3 regions of the Paenibacillus sp. FSL H7-0323 genome follow, and region 1 is predicted to be linked to each of the others. Evidence: a T-box and tRNA genes for the amino acid it is inferred to sense, from the RefSeq annotation. Region 1 holds a T-box; the other regions hold tRNA genes.
What was found. A T-box is a leader RNA that pairs with one kind of tRNA and senses whether it is charged. The one in region 1 lies ahead of metG (methionine--tRNA ligase), so its partner is inferred to be a tRNA-Met.
Positions count from the first base shown of each region.

Region 2: it has a tRNA-Met gene. The T-box ahead of metG (methionine--tRNA ligase) is inferred to sense a tRNA for this amino acid. The anticodon was not compared.
Region 3: it has a tRNA-Met gene. The T-box ahead of metG (methionine--tRNA ligase) is inferred to sense a tRNA for this amino acid. The anticodon was not compared.

Region 1 covers NZ_JBBODB010000001.1:2,107,955-2,111,203, reverse strand. Annotated here, with positions in the region: gene htpG (molecular chaperone HtpG) at 1-1,048, shown strand, start outside; gene MHH89_RS09540 (DUF4362 domain-containing protein) at 1,110-1,574, opposite strand; T-box leader at 1,700-1,961, shown strand; gene metG (methionine--tRNA ligase) at 2,005-3,249, shown strand, end outside.
Region 2 covers NZ_JBBODB010000001.1:3,995,903-3,999,151, reverse strand. Annotated here, with positions in the region: rRNA gene MHH89_RS18105 (23S ribosomal RNA) at 1-960, shown strand, start outside; tRNA gene MHH89_RS18100 (tRNA-Asn) at 1,021-1,096, shown strand; tRNA gene MHH89_RS18095 (tRNA-Ser) at 1,100-1,192, shown strand; tRNA gene MHH89_RS18090 (tRNA-Glu) at 1,211-1,285, shown strand; tRNA gene MHH89_RS18085 (tRNA-Val) at 1,341-1,416, shown strand; tRNA gene MHH89_RS18080 (tRNA-Met) at 1,434-1,510, shown strand; tRNA gene MHH89_RS18075 (tRNA-Asp) at 1,536-1,613, shown strand; tRNA gene MHH89_RS18070 (tRNA-Phe) at 1,624-1,699, shown strand; tRNA gene MHH89_RS18065 (tRNA-Thr) at 1,728-1,803, shown strand; tRNA gene MHH89_RS18060 (tRNA-Tyr) at 1,809-1,894, shown strand; tRNA gene MHH89_RS18055 (tRNA-Trp) at 1,901-1,974, shown strand; tRNA gene MHH89_RS18050 (tRNA-His) at 1,998-2,073, shown strand; tRNA gene MHH89_RS18045 (tRNA-His) at 2,117-2,192, shown strand; tRNA gene MHH89_RS18040 (tRNA-Gln) at 2,212-2,286, shown strand; tRNA gene MHH89_RS18035 (tRNA-Gly) at 2,293-2,367, shown strand; tRNA gene MHH89_RS18030 (tRNA-Cys) at 2,377-2,450, shown strand; tRNA gene MHH89_RS18025 (tRNA-Leu) at 2,465-2,543, shown strand; gene MHH89_RS18020 (AraC family transcriptional regulator) at 2,680-3,249, opposite strand, start outside.
Region 3 covers NZ_JBBODB010000001.1:5,877,642-5,880,890, reverse strand. Annotated here, with positions in the region: gene MHH89_RS26305 (YdeI/OmpD-associated family protein) at 69-533, opposite strand; tRNA gene MHH89_RS26300 (tRNA-Gly) at 635-705, opposite strand; tRNA gene MHH89_RS26295 (tRNA-Pro) at 718-791, opposite strand; tRNA gene MHH89_RS26290 (tRNA-Arg) at 824-900, opposite strand; tRNA gene MHH89_RS26285 (tRNA-Gly) at 911-985, opposite strand; tRNA gene MHH89_RS26280 (tRNA-Leu) at 993-1,077, opposite strand; tRNA gene MHH89_RS26275 (tRNA-Lys) at 1,093-1,168, opposite strand; tRNA gene MHH89_RS26270 (tRNA-Gln) at 1,176-1,250, opposite strand; tRNA gene MHH89_RS26265 (tRNA-Asp) at 1,267-1,344, opposite strand; tRNA gene MHH89_RS26260 (tRNA-Met) at 1,370-1,446, opposite strand; tRNA gene MHH89_RS26255 (tRNA-Met) at 1,518-1,594, opposite strand; tRNA gene MHH89_RS26250 (tRNA-Val) at 1,610-1,685, opposite strand; tRNA gene MHH89_RS26245 (tRNA-Glu) at 1,692-1,763, opposite strand; tRNA gene MHH89_RS26240 (tRNA-Ser) at 1,780-1,872, opposite strand; tRNA gene MHH89_RS26235 (tRNA-Asn) at 1,878-1,953, opposite strand; tRNA gene MHH89_RS26230 (tRNA-Ile) at 1,957-2,033, opposite strand; rRNA gene rrf (5S ribosomal RNA) at 2,091-2,207, opposite strand; rRNA gene MHH89_RS26220 (23S ribosomal RNA) at 2,350-3,249, opposite strand, start outside.

The sequences.
Region 1 (3,249 bases):
GTACAATGCAATCCTGTTCATTCCAGAAAATACGCCGTTTGACTATTACACAAAGGAATATGAAAAAGGTCTTGAGCTCTATTCCAATGGTGTGCTGATTATGAACAAATGTGCGGATCTGCTGCCTGATTACTTCAGCTTTGTAAAAGGTATGGTGGACTCAGAGGATCTTTCCTTGAACATTTCCAGAGAGATGCTCCAGCATGACCGTCAGCTGACTCTGATCGCTAAGAACATTAAGAATAAAGTGAAAAGCCAACTGCAAAGCCTGCTGAAGGATGAAAGAGAGAAATATGAGCAGTTCTATAATGCTTTTGGCAGACAGCTTAAGTTTGGTGTCTATAACGATTATGGGATGCACAAAGACACCCTTCAAGATTTGTTGATGTTCTACTCCTCTAAGGAGAAGAAGCTGGTTACGCTGGACGAATACGTCTCAAGAATGCCAGAAGATCAGAAATATATCTACTATGCTTCCGGAGAGTCGATCGACAGAATCGAGAAGCTCCCGCAAACCGAGCTTGTATCGGATAAAGGGTATGAAATTCTCTACTTCACTGATGATATTGATGAATTTGCGATCAAGATGATTCAGTCTTATAAGGAAAAAGAATTTAAATCCGTATCCAGCGGAGATCTGGGGATCGAAGCCGACGAAGCGGACAAGCCAACGGAAGCGGAAGAGAACGAAAACAAGGAGCTTTTTGAAGCGATGAAGGACATCCTGTCCGGCAAAGTGAAAAATGTCAAAGCTTCCAAACGTTTAAAGACTCATCCGGTATGTCTCTCTGCTGAAGGTGAACTGACAATCGAGATGGAAAAAATCCTGAAATCGATGCCGAATGGCCAAGAGGTGCAAGCGGATAAGGTACTCGAAATCAACATCCATCACGAAGTGTTCCAGTCCTTGAAGGCGGCAGCAGAGAACGACAAAGAAAAGCTCGGTTTATACACGAACCTGCTGTACAACCAAGCCCTGTTGATCGAAGGTCTACAGGTTAGTGATCCTGTTCAGTTCACCAATGATATTTGCAAAATCATGAAATAATATGAAGTACAGAGACCATCCAATTGTATTATGATTGGGTGGTCTTTTTTATTTCAGTATTTCATTTTGTTGTGCGAAAAAGGTAGTAATCAATTTCAGAGTCATTATTTGTGCAACCGCTGATCGAATAGATAATTTCACCTTGTGTGCTTTTTTTACTCGTCACTTCGGAGCAGGTATCGGTTCTGACTCCTGTGTTGCTTCCACCAAATGCATCATTAGAAGTATCATAGCTGTAATTAATCACGTTACCGTCAAATTTTAAATCCTTAAATATGGGATCGCCTTCATCTGTGTAACTTGTAACGCGTATATTGTCTGCTTTTTTGCTGGAGAGATTAGTTATAAATTTCTCGAATTTATCGAGGTTGTACACTTTTTCAAAAGAAACAATATCCCCTCTACTGATGGCTTCTTTGGAAGTATAGGGTTCACTTTTGGGAACAGAATTAACTTTATTATCGGAACAACCCCATACTCCTGCTAGTAAAAGAACAGAGAGTGTAAGCAAATTTACTTTTTTCACTGAGGGACCTCCTTGTATCGTATTTATATAAAAGACGGAGATTAACTGGAAAAGTTACAGAGAGCTTGATGTTTCACATTGACAATAAACAACAAATTGAGTATTATTTTCTCTAACTTGAATATGTAAAAGCAAAGAAGAGAAAGAGTACCACGGCAATTCTTTCAACAGAGAGCTCCGGTCGCTGAAAAGGAGTAAAGAAAACCCTTGGGAATATGGTCTCAGAGCTGCGCATCGAAACCTTATGGGTTGTAGGCTGCGCCGGAACCTGCATCCGTTACAGTGCTAGGGTATAAACGTTAATTAACGTCGTACCTGAAGAGGTAAATGTCATGAGGCATTTATAAAATTAGGTGGTAACACGTGAGTAGAACTCTCGTCCTTTGTGGATGGGAGTTTTTTGTTGTCTAAAAAAAGGAGGAGAAGGTTAATGAGTAATGTGTTTATAGGTGGCGCTTGGCCGTATGCGAATGGATCTTTACATCTGGGGAGATTATCAAGTGTGTTGCCTGGGGATGTGCTGGCACGATATTTTCGCTCCAAAGGGGATAACGTATTATATGTATCAGGCAGTGATTGCCATGGCACACCCGTAGCAGTTCAGGCTGCGAATGAAGGGATTACGCCGGGAGCTTTTGCAAGCAGATATCATGAAGAGTTTCTGAAGTGTTTTGAACAGCTGGGATTTAGTTATGATCTATATACTCGAACGGATCAACAGCAGCATCATAAGGTTGTGCAAGCGTTGTTTACAAAGCTGCTAGAGAATGGTCATTTATATAAAAAAACCATTGCTCAATGTTACTGCGAGGTGGATCAGCGCTTTTTGCCAGACAGATATGTGGAAGGGACTTGTCCGGTATGTGGTGAGCGGGCGCGAGGGGATCAATGTGATTATTGTTCTACGATTCTAGATCCTGCCGATTTGTTAGACAGAGTCTGCAAATTATGTGGGAATACACCAACAGAAAGGCCGACAGAACATTATTATCTTAGCTTATCTAATTTTCAGTCTGAATTAACGGAATATGTAGAGGAAGCACAATTTTGGAGAGAAAACGCTATAAAACTGACCAAACGTTATTTACAAGAAGAGCTGCAGGACCGCGCGGTAACAAGAGACTTGTCTTGGGGTGTAGATGTTCCTGTGGCTGGATTTGAAGATAAAAAAATTTATGTTTGGATTGAGGCGGTAAGTGGTTATTTATCAGCCAGTAAGCAGTGGGCTGCACAGTCCGGAGGAAACTGGGAGGATTTTTGGTTAGAGGAAAAAGGGGCGATTACCGCTTATTATGTGCATGGTAAAGACAATATTCCATTTCACACTTTAATATGGCCGGCTGTGTTATTAGGAGCAGGAGGTCTGCATTTACCGGACAGGATTATATCTAGCGAATATTTAACCCTTGAAGGGCAGAAATTCTCCACTAGCCGAAATTGGGCGGTCTGGGTACCTGATATTTTAGAGCGGTATCAGCCAGATTCTATTCGTTATTTCTTAATTGCCAATGGACCTGAGAAGCGGGACACGGATTTTTCCTGGAGAGAGTTTATTTATAGCCATAATGGAGAGCTGCTTGGAGCATTTGGTAACTTTGTGAACCGTTCATTGGCTTTTATAGATAAGTTTTATGAAGGGAAAGTGCCAAATGGGCAATTAGATAAGGGGTGGAAG
Region 2 (3,249 bases), 1.9 Mb from region 1:
AGCGAAATTCCTTGTCAGGTAAATTCTGACCCGCACGAATGGCGTAACGACTTGGGCGCTGTCTCAACGAGAGATCCGGTGAAATTTTAATACCTGTGAAGATGCAGGTTACCCGCGACAAGACGGAAAGACCCCATGGAGCTTTACTGCAGCTTGATATTGAATTTGGGTACGATCTGTACAGGATAGGTGGGAGCCGTAGAAATCGGAGCGCAAGCTTCGGTGGAGGCGCCGTTGGGATACCACCCTGATCGTATCTAGGTTCTAACCTAGTACCCTTACCGGGTACGGGGACCGTGTCAGGCGGGCAGTTTGACTGGGGCGGTCGCCTCCTAAAGAGTAACGGAGGCGTTCCAAGGTTCCCTCAGAATGGTTGGAAATCATTCGCAGAGTGCAAAGGCATAAGGGAGCTTGACTGCGAGACCTACAAGTCGAGCAGGGACGAAAGTCGGACTTAGTGATCCGGTGGTACCGCATGGAAGGGCCATCGCTCAACGGATAAAAGCTACCCTGGGGATAACAGGCTTATCTCCCCCAAGAGTCCACATCGACGGGGAGGTTTGGCACCTCGATGTCGGCTCATCGCATCCTGGGGCTGAAGTAGGTCCCAAGGGTTGGGCTGTTCGCCCATTAAAGCGGTACGCGAGCTGGGTTCAGAACGTCGTGAGACAGTTCGGTCCCTATCTGTCGTGGGCGCAGGAAATTTGAGAGGAGCTGTCCTTAGTACGAGAGGACCGGGATGGACGTACCGCTGGTGCACCAGTTGTTCCGCCAGGAGCATGGCTGGGTAGCTACGTACGGACGGGATAAGCGCTGAAAGCATCTAAGCGTGAAGCCCCCCTCAAGATGAGATTTCCCAATTAGTAAGACCCCTTGAAGACGACGAGGTAGATAGGTTGGAGGTGGAAGTGCAGCAATGCATGGAGCTGACCAATACTAATCGGTCGAGGGCTTATCCTATACTTAGAATGCAAATTCGTTTCGGATTCAGTTTTCAGGCATCAAGCCTGGTATGAATATTCCCTGATAGCTCAGTTGGTAGAGCACTCGACTGTTAATCGAGTTGTCACAGGTTCGAGTCCTGTTCGGGGAGCCATATGGAGAGGTGTCCGAGTTTGGCCGAAGGAGCACGATTGGAAATCGTGTAGGCGCCACAAGCGTCTCGAGGGTTCGAATCCCTCTCTCTCCGCCACAAATTTTTAATTAGTATGGCCCGTTGGTCAAGGGGTTAAGACACCTCCCTTTCACGGAGGTAACATGGGTTCGAATCCCATACGGGTCACCAAATTTTCACTTGATTTATCCTAGTGGACTTTGGTACAATAACAATTGTTGTTTATGGAGGCTTAGCTCAGCTGGGAGAGCATCTGCCTTACAAGCAGAGGGTCGGGGGTTCGATCCCCTCAGCCTCCACCATAACACTTTCTTACTGACGCGGGGTGGAGCAGCCCGGTAGCTCGTCGGGCTCATAACCCGAAGGCCGCAGGTTCAAATCCTGCCCCCGCAACCAATTAACTTAAGCAATTATATCTTTTGGAACCGTGGTGTAGTTGGCCTAACATGCCTGCCTGTCACGCAGGAGATCGCGGGTTCGAATCCCGTCGGTTCCGCCATTTTCATCATGGCTCGGTAGCTCAGTCGGTAGAGCAGAGGACTGAAAATCCTCGTGTCGGCGGTTCGATTCCGTCCCGAGCCACCATTTATCATCACAAAAGAATGAGTGCCATGCCGGTGTAGCTCAATTGGTAGAGCAACTGACTTGTAATCAGTAGGTTGGGGGTTCAAGTCCTCTCGCCGGCACCATCCTTGGAGGATTAGCGAAGTGGCCAAACGCATCAGACTGTAAATCTGCTCACGTGAGTGTTCGGTGGTTCGAATCCATCATCCTCCACCAGTTTTTAGGGGCATAGTTTAAAGGTAGAACAACGGTCTCCAAAACCGTTGGTGTGGGTTCAATTCCTGCTGCCCCTGCCAAGTTCTTTCTAAAGTTTAATATGGCGGCCGTGGCGAAGGGGTTAACGCACCGGATTGTGGTTCCGGCATTCGTGGGTTCGAGACCCATCGGCCGCCCCATTTACTTTAAAATGAATAATGGCAACAATATCAACTTAATATGGCGACTGTGGCGAAGGGGTTAACGCACCGGATTGTGGTTCCGGCATTCGTGGGTTCGAGACCCATCAGTCGCCCCATTTTACTTTAAAATGTTATTGGGGATTAGCCAAGCGGTAAGGCAACGGACTTTGACTCCGTCACTCATAGGTTCGAATCCTATATCCCCAGCCATTTTATGCGGACGTGGCTCAGCGGTAGAGCATCGCCTTGCCAAGGCGAGGGTCGCGGGTTCGATTCCCGTCGTCCGCTCCAAGTTTTCATGGCGCCATAGCCAAGTGGTAAGGCAAAGCTCTGCAAAAGCTTTATCCCCAGTTCAAATCTGGGTGGCGCCTCCATTTAGTTCATATGTGCCGGCGTGGCGGAATGGCAGACGCGCTCGACTCAAAATCGAGTGGGAAACCGTGGAGGTTCGAGTCCTCTCGCCGGTATCTTAAAAAGGTTTGTAAGAATGCTTTTATAAGCAGTCTTACAAACCTTTTTTCTTTATGTCCTTGGGTTTACAGCAGTAAGCCGTTGAATAGAGAGTCTCTCTATTTCAACGGCTTTTTTTAATCTGATTAGTGATTAACCTGATTGATTATTAATGCGGAATGCTCGCGGAGTAAGACCTATTTCTCGTTTAAACATATTGCAGAATTGGGCATCGTTCACAAAACCTGCAGCAGCGGATACTTCAGAGATTTGCATCTGAGTATGACGTAATAGAGATTTTGCATAATCCAGGCGTTTTAACAGCAAATACCGCAGGGGTGAAGACCCGAAACGTTCTTTAAATAGATGGCGAAAACGATCGTAACTATATCCGGACATTTCTGATAGTGTTTCGACGGACAATTTATGGCGATAATGCTCATTCATATAATTAAGGACATATTGTACTCGATCTTCTGTTGGGGATTGATATCCAGAGGCACTAAGAAGCCTCATAAGATGGACGGTAATCTCGCTCATTTGTAGGTTTAGAAGCTCAGAGAATCCGTCTTGCTTGCGTGTAAACTCTGCTTTCATTCGCAGCAGGATTTGAAGAACGGTCTGATCTTTATCATCTTCATATACGCCGAGCAGATTACTCATATTAGGGTGTTCCGAGTGGAAGCCTACAAATAATACATTTGCATCCTCACGGTGGTGCTC
Region 3 (3,249 bases), 3.8 Mb from region 1:
GACGATTCCTTATATACCCGCTACAGCAGCGTCCCTTTCCAGATATTAAGGAGGAGGACGCTGTTCTATTATTTAAGCCTCAAACCTTCTTCCAGCTTATTAACTGACTTCTGGATCCTTGCTGCTCTGGTTTCCGGTCTTTTCGCCCCTTCGATCCAGCTCACATATTCCTTCCGATAGGAATAAGCCAAGCTGTTATAATATACCTCTGCCTGCTCATTGCTGCTTAGTGCGTCCAGAAAATCTTCTGGAGCTTCTATCTCTCGCAATTGATGATCTTGTTCCATTGTCACCCGAACTATATCTCCAGGTTGAGCATGGGCTAAGTCTCGCAGTTCTTTTTTCACGACCATAAAATGTTTCCCATTACCATGCGGCATGAGTGTTCCTCTATAGGGAATGTCATTCAGGCTTCCTTTAACTTGTATCCTTGATTTAGTTTCATATATTTGTTCAGCGTCAAAAGGAACCGTAAGATATGTCCAACTCCCATTCGTATCTGGTCTGACTAACCTTGCTTCAAATTCAAACATTGGCCCCTCCTCAAATAAAATCTCTAGTTCCTATTGTATCCATACGTGCTTAACTATACAAAAAAACACCCGCCTAATACCGGCAAGTGTTTCTCTTTATAAGCGGGTGATGGGAATCGAACCCACGCTATCAGCTTGGAAGGCTGAAGTTCTACCATTGAACTACACCCGCAAAGGTATAAAATCGGGATGACACGATTTGAACATGCGACCCCCTGGTCCCAAACCAGGTGCTCTACCAAGCTGAGCTACATCCCGTTAACAATACTATAACTGCTTAGTAATAAAAATGGCGCGCCCTGAGAGATTCGAACTCCCGGCCTTTTGATTCGTAGTCAAACGCTCTATCCAGCTGAGCTAAGGGCGCAAAATCTATATGGAGCGGACGACGGGAATCGAACCCGCGACCCTCGCCTTGGCAAGGCGATGCTCTACCGCTGAGCCACGTCCGCAAAAACATGGTGCGCGTGAAGGGACTCGAACCCCCACGTCGTGAAACGCCAGATCCTAAGTCTGGTGCGTCTGCCAATTCCGCCACACGCGCACACTTTAAAGAAAATGGTGAGCCATGAAGGACTCGAACCTTCGACACCCTGATTAAAAGTCAGGTGCTCTACCAACTGAGCTAATGGCTCTCATAAATGGCTGGGGATATAGGATTTGAACCTATGCATGACGGAGTCAAAGTCCGTTGCCTTACCGCTTGGCTAATCCCCAATAATAATTAACTAAATGGCGGAACCGACGGGATTCGAACCCGCGATCTCCTGCGTGACAGGCAGGCATGTTAGGCCAACTACACCACGGTTCCATAGACATAATGCATAAGTGTAAATTGGTTGCGGGGGCAGGATTTGAACCTGCGGCCTTCGGGTTATGAGCCCGACGAGCTACCGGGCTGCTCCACCCCGCGTCATTAATTAGTATATACTATTCATTTTCACCATACCAGCTTATCCCTAAACATAATGTATAAGAGTAAATTGGTTGCGGGGGCAGGACTTGAACCTGCGACCTTCGGGTTATGAGCCCGACGAGCTACCGGGCTGCTCCACCCCGCGTCAGTGAAAATAATATGGTGGAGGCTGAGGGGATCGAACCCCCGACCCTCTGCTTGTAAGGCAGATGCTCTCCCAGCTGAGCTAAGCCTCCATGATATGACCCGTATGGGATTCGAACCCATGTTACCTCCGTGAAAGGGAGGTGTCTTAACCCCTTGACCAACGGGCCATGCTAATAATTTTTATGGCGGAGAGAGAGGGATTCGAACCCTCGAGACGCTTGTGGCGCCTACACGATTTCCAATCGTGCTCCTTCGGCCAAACTCGGACACCTCTCCATAAATGGCTCCCCGAACAGGACTCGAACCTGTGACAACTCGATTAACAGTCGAGTGCTCTACCAACTGAGCTATCAGGGAATATGGTGGGCCTTAGTGGACTCGAACCACCGACCTCACCCTTATCAGGGGTGCGCTCTAACCAGCTGAGCTAAAGGCCCTTCTAAGACATATTAATATTAAGGGCAAAAAAAATACCACGGGTAATGTGGTTGTCCGCTTGGCGGCGTCCTACTCTCCCAGGACCCTTCGGTCCAAGTACCATCGGCGCTGGAGGGCTTAACGGTCGTGTTCGGGATGGGTACGTGTGGAACCCCTCCGCTATCGCCACCAAACGGGCATTTACAGCGTAAATGCTCAGGCTTAATCGCCTGAAAACTGAATCCGAAACGAATTTGCGTTTGCCCTTCTTACGGGGCCCCCGGAAAGTATTCGGAATTAGCTTCGCAGCTTCTTCTTCACTTTTTGGGGTATTTTTAGGATAAGCCCTCGACCGATTAGTATTGGTCAGCTCCATGCATTGCTGCACTTCCACCTCCAACCTATCTACCTCGTCGTCTTCAAGGGGTCTTACTAATTGGGAAATCTCATCTTGAGGGGGGCTTCACGCTTAGATGCTTTCAGCGCTTATCCCGTCCGTACGTAGCTACCCAGCCATGCTCCTGGCGGAACAACTGGTGCACCAGCGGTACGTCCATCCCGGTCCTCTCGTACTAAGGACAGCTCCTCTCAAATTTCCTGCGCCCACGACAGATAGGGACCGAACTGTCTCACGACGTTCTGAACCCAGCTCGCGTACCGCTTTAATGGGCGAACAGCCCAACCCTTGGGACCTACTTCAGCCCCAGGATGCGATGAGCCGACATCGAGGTGCCAAACCTCCCCGTCGATGTGGACTCTTGGGGGAGATAAGCCTGTTATCCCCAGGGTAGCTTTTATCCGTTGAGCGATGGCCCTTCCATGCGGTACCACCGGATCACTAAGTCCGACTTTCGTCCCTGCTCGACTTGTAGGTCTCGCAGTCAAGCTCCCTTATGCCTTTGCACTCTGCGAATGATTTCCAACCATTCTGAGGGAACCTTGGAACGCCTCCGTTACTCTTTAGGAGGCGACCGCCCCAGTCAAACTGCCCGCCTGACACGGTCCCCGTACCCGGTAAGGGTACTAGGTTAGAACCTAGATACGATCAGGGTGGTATCCCAACGGCGCCTCCACCGAAGCTTGCGCTCCGATTTCTACGGCTCCCACCTATCCTGTACAGATCGTACCCAAATTCAATATCAAGCTGCAGTAAAGCTCCATGGGGTCTTTCCGTCTTGTCGCGGGTAACCTGCATCTTCACAGGTATTAAAATTTCACCGGATCTCTCGTTGAGAC